Regions from separate parts of the Halopseudomonas sp. T1L2 genome, predicted to be linked through region 2. Evidence: predicted binding sites of a transcription regulator. Region 2 holds the regulator's gene; each other region holds the start of a gene.
What was found. The regulator FliA, encoded in region 2, starts transcription of late flagellar genes. The targets are predictions, from matches to a motif close to CTAAAGTTTNNNNNNNNNNNGCCGNTAA.
Positions count from the first base shown of each region.

Region 1: a site for FliA is predicted at 1,872-1,899, ahead of ACZ5WQ_RS07280 (methyl-accepting chemotaxis protein). Genes of this name have one in related genera too.
Region 3: a site for FliA is predicted at 2,281-2,308, ahead of ACZ5WQ_RS13200 (methyl-accepting chemotaxis protein). Genes of this name have one in related genera too.

Region 1 is NZ_AP040865.1:1,547,335-1,551,508, reverse strand. Features, by position in the region: gene glmS (glutamine--fructose-6-phosphate transaminase (isomerizing)) at 1-80, opposite strand, end outside; gene ACZ5WQ_RS07280 (methyl-accepting chemotaxis protein) at 250-1,809, opposite strand; gene acnA (aconitate hydratase AcnA) at 2,052-4,174, shown strand, end outside.
Region 2 is NZ_AP040865.1:1,717,481-1,721,654, forward strand. Features, by position in the region: gene ACZ5WQ_RS07955 (protein phosphatase CheZ) at 1-681, opposite strand, end outside; gene ACZ5WQ_RS07960 (chemotaxis response regulator CheY) at 703-1,080, opposite strand; gene ACZ5WQ_RS07965 (RNA polymerase sigma factor FliA) at 1,302-2,039, opposite strand; gene fleN (flagellar synthesis regulator FleN) at 2,036-2,863, opposite strand; gene flhF (flagellar biosynthesis protein FlhF) at 2,896-4,174, opposite strand, start outside.
Region 3 is NZ_AP040865.1:2,781,303-2,785,476, reverse strand. Features, by position in the region: gene ACZ5WQ_RS13215 (cupin domain-containing protein) at 1-244, shown strand, start outside; gene ACZ5WQ_RS13210 (undecaprenyl-diphosphate phosphatase) at 221-1,018, opposite strand; gene ACZ5WQ_RS13205 (cyclase family protein) at 1,197-2,216, shown strand; gene ACZ5WQ_RS13200 (methyl-accepting chemotaxis protein) at 2,455-4,174, shown strand, end outside.

The sequences.
Region 1 (4,174 bases), 170 kb from region 2:
CGGTACTCAAGACGCCGCAGACCCTCAAGCAGGATGGGAGTGATGTCACGCTGGGCGGTGGCACCGACGATTCCGCACATGGATATATCCTTGTTTCACAGGCAAAGGCAGGCAGTTTAGCACCGTCGCCAGACGGGTGGGTAACGTCGGAGTGTCGGCAGCATAAGGTTGTTGGAAAGCAGGGGTATGGGGGGGCAGTGAGGTCGGCCGGCCGAGCTTGACTCGGCCGGCGCTGGGCAAGATAGCAGGTCAGCGTCGGTTGAAACGTTCGACCAGATTAACCTGGCGCTGCGCGGTATTGGCCAGTTCGCCACTGAGCTCGGCGCTGCGGCTGGCCTGCTTCTCGGTGCTGTCTGCCAGGGTAGCGATATTGGTGACGTTACGGTTGATCTCTTCGGCAACGCTGCTCTGTTCCTCGGCAGCGCTGGCGATTTGACCGGCCATCTCATTGATGCGCTCGATAGCCTGGCGAATCCCCTCCAGCGCCTCATCGGCTTCAGCGACCTGAGCGACACCCCGCTCGGCCTGCTCGTTGCCGGCCTGCATGGTGTCGACGGTGCTCTGGGCGGCCTGCTGCAGGTTGGCAATCAGGCTGTGGATCTGCTCGGTCGATTCGGCGGTACGGCTGGCCAGGGCTCGAACCTCGTCGGCGACCACGGCGAAACCGCGACCCTGCTCACCAGCGCGGGCCGCTTCGATGGCGGCGTTCAGTGCCAGCAGATTGGTTTGCTCGGCGATGCCCTTGATGACGTCCACCACGGTGCCGATCTCGCGAGCATCGGATGCCAATTTATTGGTAACCGTGCTGGCCGAGTCAACTGCGCCAGAGAGGTTCTCGATGGCGATTCGTGCATTGCTGGCGAGCCGCTTGCCCTGCACGGCCAGATCGGCCGCATCGCGGGTCGCTTCAGCTGTACTTTGTACGTTGCCGGAGACCTGTAGAGTCGCGGCTGCCATCTGGTTGATAGCGGTTGCTACCTGGTCGGTTTCGGCGCGCTGCTGGGCCAGACCTTCGCTGCTGCGACGGGCAATCTCGCTGGCTTCCTGCGCCTGTTCCTTGAGGCGTGCCGCGCTGTCACCAACCCGGGTTAGACAGGTCTGCAGGCGAGCCTGCTGGCTGTGAATCGCCATCTCCAACTGGCCCATTGCGCCGCGAAACGGGGTATACATTTGCGCCAGCAGGGGATCGCTGATGCTGTTGCCGGCCATTTTGACGATGCGCTGCAGGCGGTGTTCCAGTGCCGATTTCATCGCATAGCCTGCCGGCAGGCCGGCAAGGGCTGCGACGGCCACGCCCGGCCAGCCGAACAGGGTGCCTGCGGCACCGCTGGCTGCCATGGCCAGGACCGATGGCAGGACCTGAAGGGCCATACCCGCAAAGTCGCCCTGAACTGCATTGCCGCCCCGAGCCAGGCGCTGGTAAAGCGCGGTGGCTCGTTCGATCTGACCGGCAGTGGGTTTGACCCTCACTGATTCATAGCCGGTAATCTGGCCGTTTTCCCAGATCGGCGTGACGAAGGCATTGACCCAGTAATGGTCGCCGTTCTTGCAGCGATTCTTGACGATCCCCATCCACGCCTTGCCGGCTTTCAGGTCGGCCCACATATGAGCGAAGACCGCTGGCGGAACGTCAGGATGGCGCACGAGGTTGTGAGACGTGCCGACCAGCTCCTCGCGGGTAAAACCACTGATCTCGACGAAAACATCGTTGCAATAGGTGATGACGCCCTTGAGATTGGTGGTCGAGATCAGACGCTGGTCCGCCGCAAAGCTTCGTTCACGCTGGGTTACGGGTTGATTGTTACGCATCGGCGAATGTCCTTGAGTGTCTGTCCGGGAGCAGTATCGGACTGACTGTTGTCTAAGCTGGTATATCGGCAGTGAGTGCGATGGCTGTAGGGCGGCATTTCAAATGTTATGCGGCGTTTTGTCTGCTAGCTTTGGAAGATCACGTGCCATCGTCGCGGGCCTCTGCCAGAGGCCTCGCCGAACCGTGCCGCAGAGTATAGCAATCCATGCCGGCAGCGTGCCGGTGCAAGGAGGTTTATCGCATGACCCAAGCCAATAGCCTGAGTACGCTCGATACGCTGGATGTATCCGGCGAGCACTACCAGTACCACTCGCTGAAGCGCGCGGCCGCCAGCTTGAGCGGCATAGAGCAACTGCCCAAGTCGCTCAAGGTGCTGCTGGAGAATCTGCTGCGTAATGAGGATGGCGAGACGGTCACGCTGGATGATATTCGCGCCGTAAGTCAGTGGCTGGAGCAGCGTCGATCCGACCGTGAAATTCAGTACCGTCCGGCGCGGGTGTTGATGCAGGACTTTACCGGGGTGCCGGCGGTCGTGGATTTGGCCGCCATGCGTGATGCGGTTGCGCGGGCTGGTGGCGATCCGGAGCAGATCAATCCGCTGTCGCCGGTCGATCTGGTCATCGACCACTCGGTGATGGTTGATCGCTTTGCCAGCGACTCGGCCTTTCATGACAACGTCGAAATCGAGATGCAGCGTAACGGTGAGCGTTACGCATTCCTGCGCTGGGGGCAAAAGGCCTTTCAGAACTTTCGCGTGGTGCCGCCGGGCACCGGCATTTGTCACCAGGTCAATCTGGAGTACCTGGCCCAGACCGTTTGGGCCGCCGAGGTGGACGGTGAGCAGTGGGCCTGGCCTGATACCCTGGTCGGCACTGACTCGCACACCACCATGATCAACGGGCTGGGCGTACTGGGCTGGGGCGTCGGCGGTATCGAGGCCGAGGCGGCCATGCTCGGGCAGCCGGTTTCGATGCTGATCCCGGAAGTGATCGGTTTCAAACTGACCGGCCGTCTGCGCGAGGGCATCACCGCCACCGATCTGGTGCTGACCGTTACCCAGATGCTGCGCAGCAAGGGCGTAGTCGGCAAGTTTGTTGAATTCTACGGCGATGGTCTGGCCGACCTGCCGCTGGCGGATCGCGCGACCATTGCCAACATGGCGCCGGAGTACGGTGCGACCTGCGGTTTCTTCCCGGTGGATGAGGAAACTCTGCGGTATCTGCGCCTCAGCGGCCGTTCTGATGCGGTGGTGCAGCGGGTCGAGGCGTATTGCAAGGCGCAGGGACTGTGGCGCGAGGCGGGCGACGAGCCGGCGTTTACCGACAGCCTGCACCTGGACATGAGTACCGTGGAGGCCAGCCTGGCCGGTCCGCGTCGACCGCAGGATCGGGTGGCCCTGCCGGATGTACCCCAAGCCTTCGATGCACTGCTGGCGCTGCAGCTCGCACCGGCGGATACCGAGCAGGCGCGGCTGGAAAGTGAAGGCGGTGCCGGTACCGCCGTCGGCGGCCCGAATGCCCATGCCACGGTGCAGCTGGATGGCAAGGAATACCCGCTGGACCACGGCGCCGTGGTGATCGCCGCGATTACCTCCTGCACCAATACTTCCAATCCGAGTGTGATGATGGCCGCCGGTTTGCTGGCCAAAAAGGCTGTAGAGCGGGGCCTGCAGCGCAAGCCCTGGGTCAAGTCATCGCTTGCGCCAGGCTCCAAGGTGGTGACCGACTATCTGAACAAGGCCGGTCTGACCGAGAGTCTTGATACGCTCGGATTCAATCTGGTGGGCTACGGCTGCACCACCTGTATCGGCAACTCCGGGCCGCTGCCCGACGAGGTGGCCCGGGTTGTCAGCGAACACGATCTGGCCGTGTCGGCGGTACTGTCCGGCAACCGTAACTTCGAAGGGCGAGTGCACCCGCAGGTCAAGGCCAACTGGCTGGCGTCGCCGCCGCTGGTGGTGGCCTACGCGCTGGCCGGCAACACCCGAATCAACCTGCGCGAAGAGCCGCTTGGTCTGGATCAGGACAACCGCCCGGTATTTCTCAAGGACATCTGGCCGACCAACGCCGAGATCGCCGAGGCCGTGGCGCTGGTCGAGGACGAGATGTTCCGCACCCGCTATGCCGACGTGTTTACCGGAGATGATCACTGGCGCTCGATCAGCGTCAGCGAGGGCAAGACCTATGCCTGGGATGATGCCTCGACCTACGTGAAAAATCCGCCGTACTTTGATGCCATCGACGAGCCACTGGAACCCCTGCAGCCGGTTACCGGCGCGCGGGTGCTGGCGGTATTCGGCGATTCGATTACCACGGACCACATTTCGCCCGCCGGCAATATCAAGGCAAGCTCGCCGGCAGGTGA
Region 2 (4,174 bases):
GTCCCCGGGAGATTCACCATGATTGATGCCGGTAATGCGGTCGACCTGTCCCGCCATTCGGACCAGGTTGACCAGGCTCTCTTCGACATCATGCACAAGCGTAGTCACACGCTTGATCACCTGGCCGGTCAGATCCTGATAGTCCTGAGCCAGCAGAATATCGTTCAGATTGGTGGACAGATCCTTGCTGGTCGATTCGGTCTGCTCAAGGAACTCGCCTACCCGGCGGTAGAGGTCGCGAAACTCGTCCGCCGCCATCTCCCGGCGCTGCAGCCGCTGCCAGTCTGCCTTGAGGGCGTTCGCCTGCTGCCCCAGATCAGCGACCTTGGGGACGCTGGCCTCGACCAGATCCATGGTCCGGTTGGCCGCCTTGTCGGTCAGCTGAACCACATAGTCCAGCCGGTCAGAGGCATCGGATATCTTGGAAGTATCGTTGTCACCACCCAGCGCGTGGGTCGTGTCGATCTGAAAATTGACGATGGCATTGTGCAACGCGCGGGTGAGCTGCCCCACTTCGTGATAAAGACCACGGTCGCGTGCCTGATTGATGGCATGAATGACCAGCAACGCTTCACCGAAGTTGCCGCTCTCAAGGTGACCAACCAGCTGGTGCGCATTGTCCTTCAGCGAATGCTCGAATTCCTGAGCGGTCGCCTGGCCGGGATCCTTACTCAAAGCCATAACCTGTACCCCGGTTGATTATTATTTAGCCTGAACTCGCTCAAAGATTTTTTCGATCTTTTCTTTCAAGGCCTGAGCCGTAAACGGCTTGACCACATAGCCATTGACGCCCGCCTGCGCGGCTTCAATGATCTGATCTCGCTTGGCCTCGGCCGTTACCATCAGCACCGGCAGGTGCTTGAGCCGCTCGTCGGCCCGCACAGCGCGTAACAGGTCAATGCCGCTCATGCCGGGCATGTTCCAGTCAGTCACCAGAAAATCGAAACTGCCGCTCTGCAGCATCGGCAACGCGGTGTTGCCGTCATCGGCTTCGGCTGTGTTGGTAAACCCAAGGTCGCGCAACAGGTTCTTGATGATGCGCCTCATCGTCGAAAAATCATCAACGATGAGAATTTTCATATTCTTGTCCAAGTCGACCTCCGTACAAACCAGGGAATGTGCAGGCCTGCACCCCAAAAACCCATCGCAAATAACCAATCAAGCCATAAAAGAAGCTCTGATCAATCAGCTGGAAGCCAGCAGGCTGATCGGATGCACCCTCGAAAACGCCACCTGGACGTCCGGCCCGAAGCCACTACCTGTCGAGCAATCCGAGCATTGTCCGGATGTTGACGACAAAATCAATCATTTCGCCAGCTCATCAGCTTCGAGCGCAACCTAGCAGCACATTGACTGTGCAACTGACTGACCCTGGATTCACTGACACCCAGCACGGCGCCGATCTCCTTGAGGTTAAGCTCCTCATCATAATAAAGCGACAGCAGCAGTCGCTCGCGCTCGGGCAACGTGTCGATTGCCTCGATCAAAGCCGCTCTGAAACGCTCATCCTGCAGCCCGGACGCCGGTTCCTCGCCGCCCTGCACATCTGCCGGCGCACCCGACTCAAGCAGATCATCAAAGCTGAACAACTTGCTGCCGGCGGTATCACTGAGAATCGTATAGTACTCTTCCAGGCTCATCTCCAGCTCGGCGGCAACTTCGTGATCCTTGGCGTCACGCCCGAGCCGCGCCTCGACCGCGCGCATCGCATCACTGACCATCCGCGTATTGCGGTGTACCGAGCGTGGCGCCCAGTCGCCCTTGCGCACCTCGTCCAGCATCGCACCGCGAATGCGGATGCCGGCATAGGTTTCGAAACTGGCGCCCTTGCCGAAGTCGAATTTGCGGGAGGCTTCCAGCAGCCCGATCATACCGGCTTGCATTAGATCCTCCACCTGCACACTGGACGGCAGCCGCCCCAGCAGGTGGTAGGCAATTCGCTTTACCAGCGGCGCATACTGCTCGACGAGTCGATCCTGCTCACCGCGAGAACTCTGTGCTCGTGTATACATGCTCAATCCGCCAGCCTGTGCTGTCATAGGCCAGACCCTGTCGGTTGCACCAGACGTTCGACGAAGAACTCCAGGTGTCCTCGCGGGTTGGCCGGCAGCGGCCAGGCATCAACTTTTTGTGCAATGGCGCGAATTGCCAGCGAGGCCTTGCTGCGCGGAAAGGCTTCAAACACCGCGCGCTGCTTTTGCACTGACTTGCGCACCGCCTCATCAAACGGAACGGCTCCGACATACTGAAGTGCAACGTCAAGAAATCGATCCGTCACCTTGGCGAGCTTAGCAAACACCATGCGGCCCTCCTGCGGCGTGCCGACCATATTCGCCAGCACGCGGAATCGGGTCATCCCGTAATCACGGTTGAGCAGCTTGATCAGGGCGTAGGCATCGGTAATCGACGTTGGCTCGTCACATACCACGACGAGCACCTCCTGCGCCGCCCGCACAAAGCTGACTACCGAATCACCAATGCCGGCCGCCGTATCGACGATCAGCACGTCGATATTGTCACCGATCTCGCTGAACGCCTGAATCAGGCCGGCATGCTGCTGATGGTTGAGGCTCACCATGTTGGCGGCACCCGAGGCGGCCGGCACAATACGAACACCGCCGGGGCCGGTGACCAGAACGTCGCGCAGATCGCACTTGCCCTCCAGCACGTCGGCCAGCGTTGCCTTTGGCTTGAGCCCCAGCAGCACGTCAACGTTGGCGAGACCAAGGTCAGCGTCGAGCAGCACAACGCGCCGTCCCATCTCCGCCAGAGCAAGGCTGAGATTCACCGACACGTTGGTCTTGCCGATGCCACCCTTGCCCCCGGTGACCGCGATTACCTGAACCGGATGTTTGCTGCCCATCTGCGCTGATTACCTTAATCCTGTGAAATTGCTTAACTGGCCCGCTGGCTGTTCATCATACCGGCAAATACGTCGGCCATGGTCTGATCTGCCGGCGCATCATTACCTGCCATACTAACTGCACGACTCACCAGCTGATGCCCGACGGCGCGGCTGATATCGTCGGGAATGCGCTGGCCATCTGCCAGATAGGCTACCGGCAAACCCTGCTCCATCGCCAGCCCCAGCGATTCACCGAGCGTTGCGGCCTCGTCCACTTTCGTCAGAATGCAGCCCGACAGACCGCACGCCTTGTAAGTATGGTAGGCCGCTTTCATCACCCGGTGCTGGCTGGTCGCCGGCAGCACCAGCAGATTGCGTACCCGACGCCCCTGACTGGCCAGGGTGTCGAGCTGGCCGCGCAGGTAGGGATCGTTGGCCTGCAGGCCGGCAGTATCAATCAGAACCAGGCGCTTGCCGGCGAAATCGGCCAGCACGTCATTGAGATCCTGCTGCTCGTCCACCACCTTGACCGGCACATTGAGAATACGGCCCAGGGTGCGCAACTGTTCGTGTGCGCCGATACGATAGGTGTCCATGGTGACCAGAGCAACGTGCTGACTGCCGTGCTTGAGCACGTAACGCGCAGCGAGCTTGCCCAGCGTAGTCGTTTTGCCGGCACCGGTGGGGCCGACCAGCGCGATCACGCCACCGGCATCGAGCGGCTCTTCGCGCAGCACCGGCACACGATGCGCCAGATAGGCCAGCAGCATGCGCCAGGCCTGACGCGGATCACTCACGTCAGAAACCTGACGCAGCAGATCCTGACTGACCTCGGCCGGCAAGCCCATCTGGGTCAGACGGCGCCAGAGACCGGCCTGTTTCGGCTTGTGCTGATTGAGCTGCCCCCAGGCCAGCCCCCCCAGCTGAGACTCCAGCATTTCCCGCAGCCCGGCCAGTTCGGCGCGCATGGCGCTGAGGCTGGCATCTTCAACGGCCGCTGCCGCCGGCGAGCGCTCCGCAGCAGGCCGGCTGGCTGCAGCCGGCGCCGCCGGCTCAACCGGCTCCTGAATCAGCCGATCCAGCAGATCACGGGCCTCCACAGAACCCTGGCGAGCCGCGTGGCGCATGCTGTCACCAAACAGCTGACGATTGACCAGCGGCTGATCGTGGGAGGCCATCTCGCCCACCTCCAGCTCGGCGCGCGCGGCAACGATGCGCTCCTGGGTCTTTTTCAATTCAGCATCCAGACCCGGTGTCGGTGCCGTCAGACGGGGCGCCTCGTAGTCCAGCGCAGCGGTCAGCTCAACGCCACCGGCCACCCGGCGATTG
Region 3 (4,174 bases), 1.1 Mb from region 2:
CGGCTGCGAGCGTACCTGGCTGCTGGATTGCCGGGCCGGGGCGGAGCTGCGCTGGCAGGGTGACCCGGCGGGTGAGCTGCTGGTGGTCAGCGGCGGTCTCGCCGAGGCGGGGCAGACTCACCGCGCGTTCAGCTGGTTGCGAGATACCCGCCTGGGCGAGCTGGGGCTGCGCGCCGCCGAACCGAGCCGGCTGTTGCTCAAGTTCGGCGCGTTGCGCGGGTTACAGGAAGACCCAGAGCAGTAGCACGCCCAGCACAATGCGGTAGATCACAAAGGGCTGCATGCCGATCCGCTTGATGAACGCCAGGAAGTAGTGGATGCACAGGTAGGCGCTGATACCGGACAGCAGCACACCGGCCGCCATGTGCAGCCAGTCGACGGCCACCTTGCTTTCGATCAGCTCGATGGTTTCCAGCCCGCAGGCCAGTACGATCACCGGAATCGACAGCAGGAACGAGAAGCGCGCCGAGGCTTCGCGGCTCAGGCCCAGCATCAGCGCGGCGGTCATGGTGATGCCGGAGCGCGAGGTGCCGGGAAACAGCGCCAGCGCCTGCGCGCAGCCGATGAACAGCACATCCTTCCAGGTCATCTGGTGCTCGCTGCGGCTGCCGCGGTGGCGCCAGTCGGCCCAGCCCAGCAGCAGGCCGAAGGCAATCAGGCCGATCGACAGATAGATGGGCGAGCGCAGCACGGTCTCGATCGTGTCTTTGAGCAGCAGCCCGGCCAGCCCTACGGGAATGGTACCGAGGATCACCGCCCAGGCCAGTCTTGCGTCGTCATCCAGCTGGCGGGTGGTCAGTGAGCGGCCCCAGCTGACAGTCATGCCGAGGATGTCGCGGCGGAAGTAGATCAGCACGGCGGACAGGCTGCCCAGATGCAGGGCAACGTCAAAGGCCAGCCCCTGATCGGGCCAGTCGGTCAGCACCGGCACCAGAATCAGGTGGGCCGAGCTTGATACCGGCAGAAATTCGGTGATGCCCTGAACTATTGCCAGAATGAAAACCTGCAGCCACTCCATCGTCAGCCTGTGCTCCGCTAGTTGAAAAGGCGCAAGTAAAGCACGCCGGACGGTGCTGGCGCGACCCTCGTTGCGATTATGCGCTGCCAACACCGGTACTGATTCGTGTGGCAGACAATGGTTCACCGCGCGGTTGTCATGTCATTGTCGGATGACGCACTACAACAAGGAGAATCACATGCGTTGGCAACATCGACCCGAGGGCTCCAACTGGGGCGATTTTGGTCCGGACGACGAGCTTGGCCGTCTCAATCTGCTGACCCCCGAGAAGGTGCTGCAGGGCGTTGCAGAAGTGCGCGAGGGGCGCAGCTTCTGCCTCAGCCTGCCGCTGGACTATCCCGGCGGTAATGCCCTCAACCGCCTGCGGCACCCGCCCAGACGCTTTACCGCCGGGCGTGCCGACAAGCTCAACTACAACTTCGAGCTGCAGCGCCTGAATCCGAGTTTTACCGACGTGGTCAGTGACGATGCGGTATTGCTGTTTACTCAGTATTCAACCCAGTGGGATGCGCTCTCGCACGTGGGCGGGTTGTTCGACGCCGACGGTGACGGGGTGGCCGAACCGCTGTATTACAACGGCTGGAAGGCGGGCGAGCATATTTGCGGGCCTTCCGGTCACGAGGACGGGCTGGAGGGCGTAAACGCCACCCGGCTGGGCATCGAGAAGATGGCCGAGACAGCGGTGAGTGGTCGCGCTGTGCTGATTGACCTGGAGCGGCACTGCGGTCGGGAGCGGGTGCTGGTCGACTATGCGCGGCTTCAGCAAATCATGCAGGCAGACGGCGTGGTGGTGGAGCCGGGGGACATGGTTTGTCTGTATACCGGGTTCGCCGACGTGATTCTGGAGATGGACCGTCAGCCCGACGCGGCGCGGCTGGCATCCAGCTGCGCGGTGCTGGATGGCCGCGATCCGGCGCTGCTGCAGTGGATTACCGATAGCGGCCTGAGCGTGTTGATTGCCGACAACTACGCGGTTGAGGCCTATCCGGCGAGAGAGGGGCAGGGATGTTGTGCTGCCTTGCCGCTGCATGAGCATTGCCTGTTCAAGCTGGGGGTGCATTTGGGCGAACTCTGGTACCTGACCGAGCTGGCGCAACATCTGCGAACCGGTGGCCGCAACCGGTTCATGTTGACGGCGCCGCCGTTGCGCTTGCCGGGCGCGGTGGGATCGCCGGTTTCGCCGGTTGCACTGGTCTAGTGCTCGTAACACGCGGAGCCGGCCGGACAATCTCGCGAAAACCCGACCATTCGGACAGGTAGTGCTCGATATTGGTGCGCGCGCGCAATTAAGGGGCGAATGCTGCTTTGTCGTGGTGCGCATCTGATGGCGGTGCAGTCATCGTGCTCATACGCGAGCTGCATGATGACGCGGTGCCATGCTTTATGGTGTGAATATTGCTTCGGGCCTGGTTCGACTGAAGCTGGAGATTGCCACCATGAGCCTGAAAAGCGACCAAATGAACCTGTCAGTGTCGGAGCGGCGGTGGCTCCCGTGGTTCGGGCCAGCCGGTAAACTCGCCATGGGCTGGGCCTGCCGGGTCAACCGCAACCGTTACGGCCAGCTTGAGTCCATTTTCGACAGTCTTGCCGCAACAAGGGTGCGGTTGTTGCAGCAATGGTGCGAGAACCAGTGGGCCGGGCTGCAGGGCATTGGTCAGCAGCTGAGCGACGGCGGTGCCGAGGCGAGCGAGGCGCAGTTGCGTAAACTGCGCAGCAAGCTGCCGGATGCCTCAGAGCTGCTGCTGCTTGGTGCGGACGGTACCGCGCTGGCCAGCAGCGCCGGTCAGCTCAGCGACTTGCAGCTTGATGCCCAGGCGGTGCGGGCGGGGCTGCAGCATCGTTTTTTGCACGGGCCGTATGTCGATCAGCGAACCCTCAAGTTGGGGCCCTCCACTTCCAGCTTCCACGATGCCGTCACCCTGATGTTCTATTTGCCATTGCACGGTCCGAACGGCGAGGCGCTTGGTTGCCTCTGTGCACGGGTACCCAACGATGTGCTGGGTGATCTGATCCAGCGTGAGGCCGGACATATCTATCAGGAGTCGGGTGACAACTACATCTTCATGGTCGAGTCACGCTTCAATCCCTCGATTGAGCCGGGCCGTGCGTTGTCTCGCTCGCGCTTTGAAGACAACACCTTCAGCCACGGCGACAACCTCAAGAATGGTATCCGGACGGCGTGGGGCACGGTCAGCGTCCGCGAGCATACCGAGTTCGAGGTGCGCTTTACCGATCCGGCCACCGGCGAGCTGCACCCGGGTGTGCGCGAAACCATTCGCAAGGGCGAGAACACCTACGTCAAATACCCCGGTTACTCCGACTATCGTCACATTCCGGTAATCGGCAAGGGTGTGACCTTCAGTCTGCCAGGCTCGCCCGACCGCTGGGGCATGATGTGCGAAGCAGACCTGGAAGAGGTCTACCGGTACCGTTCGCTCAGCTACAACCTGATGAAGGATTTCTGGGTTCTTGCCGCACTGGTCTTTGTTGCCCAGCTGGGTTTCGATCTGATCGGTCTGGATGGCTGGCCAGCGCTGGCCGCTCACGTTGGCGTGCTGGGTCTGGCGGGCCTGTGGTTCTGGCACAGTGCTACGAACAAGCTGGCGCGTCGGCTGGGCCGCATGACTGAAATCATCCGCAATATTGCCGAAGGCGAGGGCAACCTCAGTCAACGCATGGATACCAGTCGCCTGGTGCCAGACGAGACCGGCGAGCTGGGGCGCTGGATCAACAGCTTTATCGACAACCTCGACACCATCGTTGGTCGGGTCAAGCAGGCCAGTCGTCACGCTCTGCAGAACAGTGAGCAGATGCTGGGTCGCAATCAGCAGGCCAGCGATACCGCAGAGGAAGTGACTAGCAATATCCAGCAGATGCTGGGCATGATTGAAGCACAGCTGCAGACAGTCAATGCGGCCTCGGAAACCGCCGCGCAGATGAAGGCCAGCATGGCTTCCGTGGTCGAGGCTGCGCGCGCCCGGCTGGATACGGTGACCAGCGGCACCCGCAAGATTCGCGATATCGTCGAGAGCTCGGCGGCTAGTGTGCAGGTGCTGGACAATCGCACCGGCGATATTGTCGGCATGGTCTCGCTGATTACCGACATTACCAGCCAGACCAATCTGCTGGCGCTCAACGCCGCTATTGAGGCCGCCC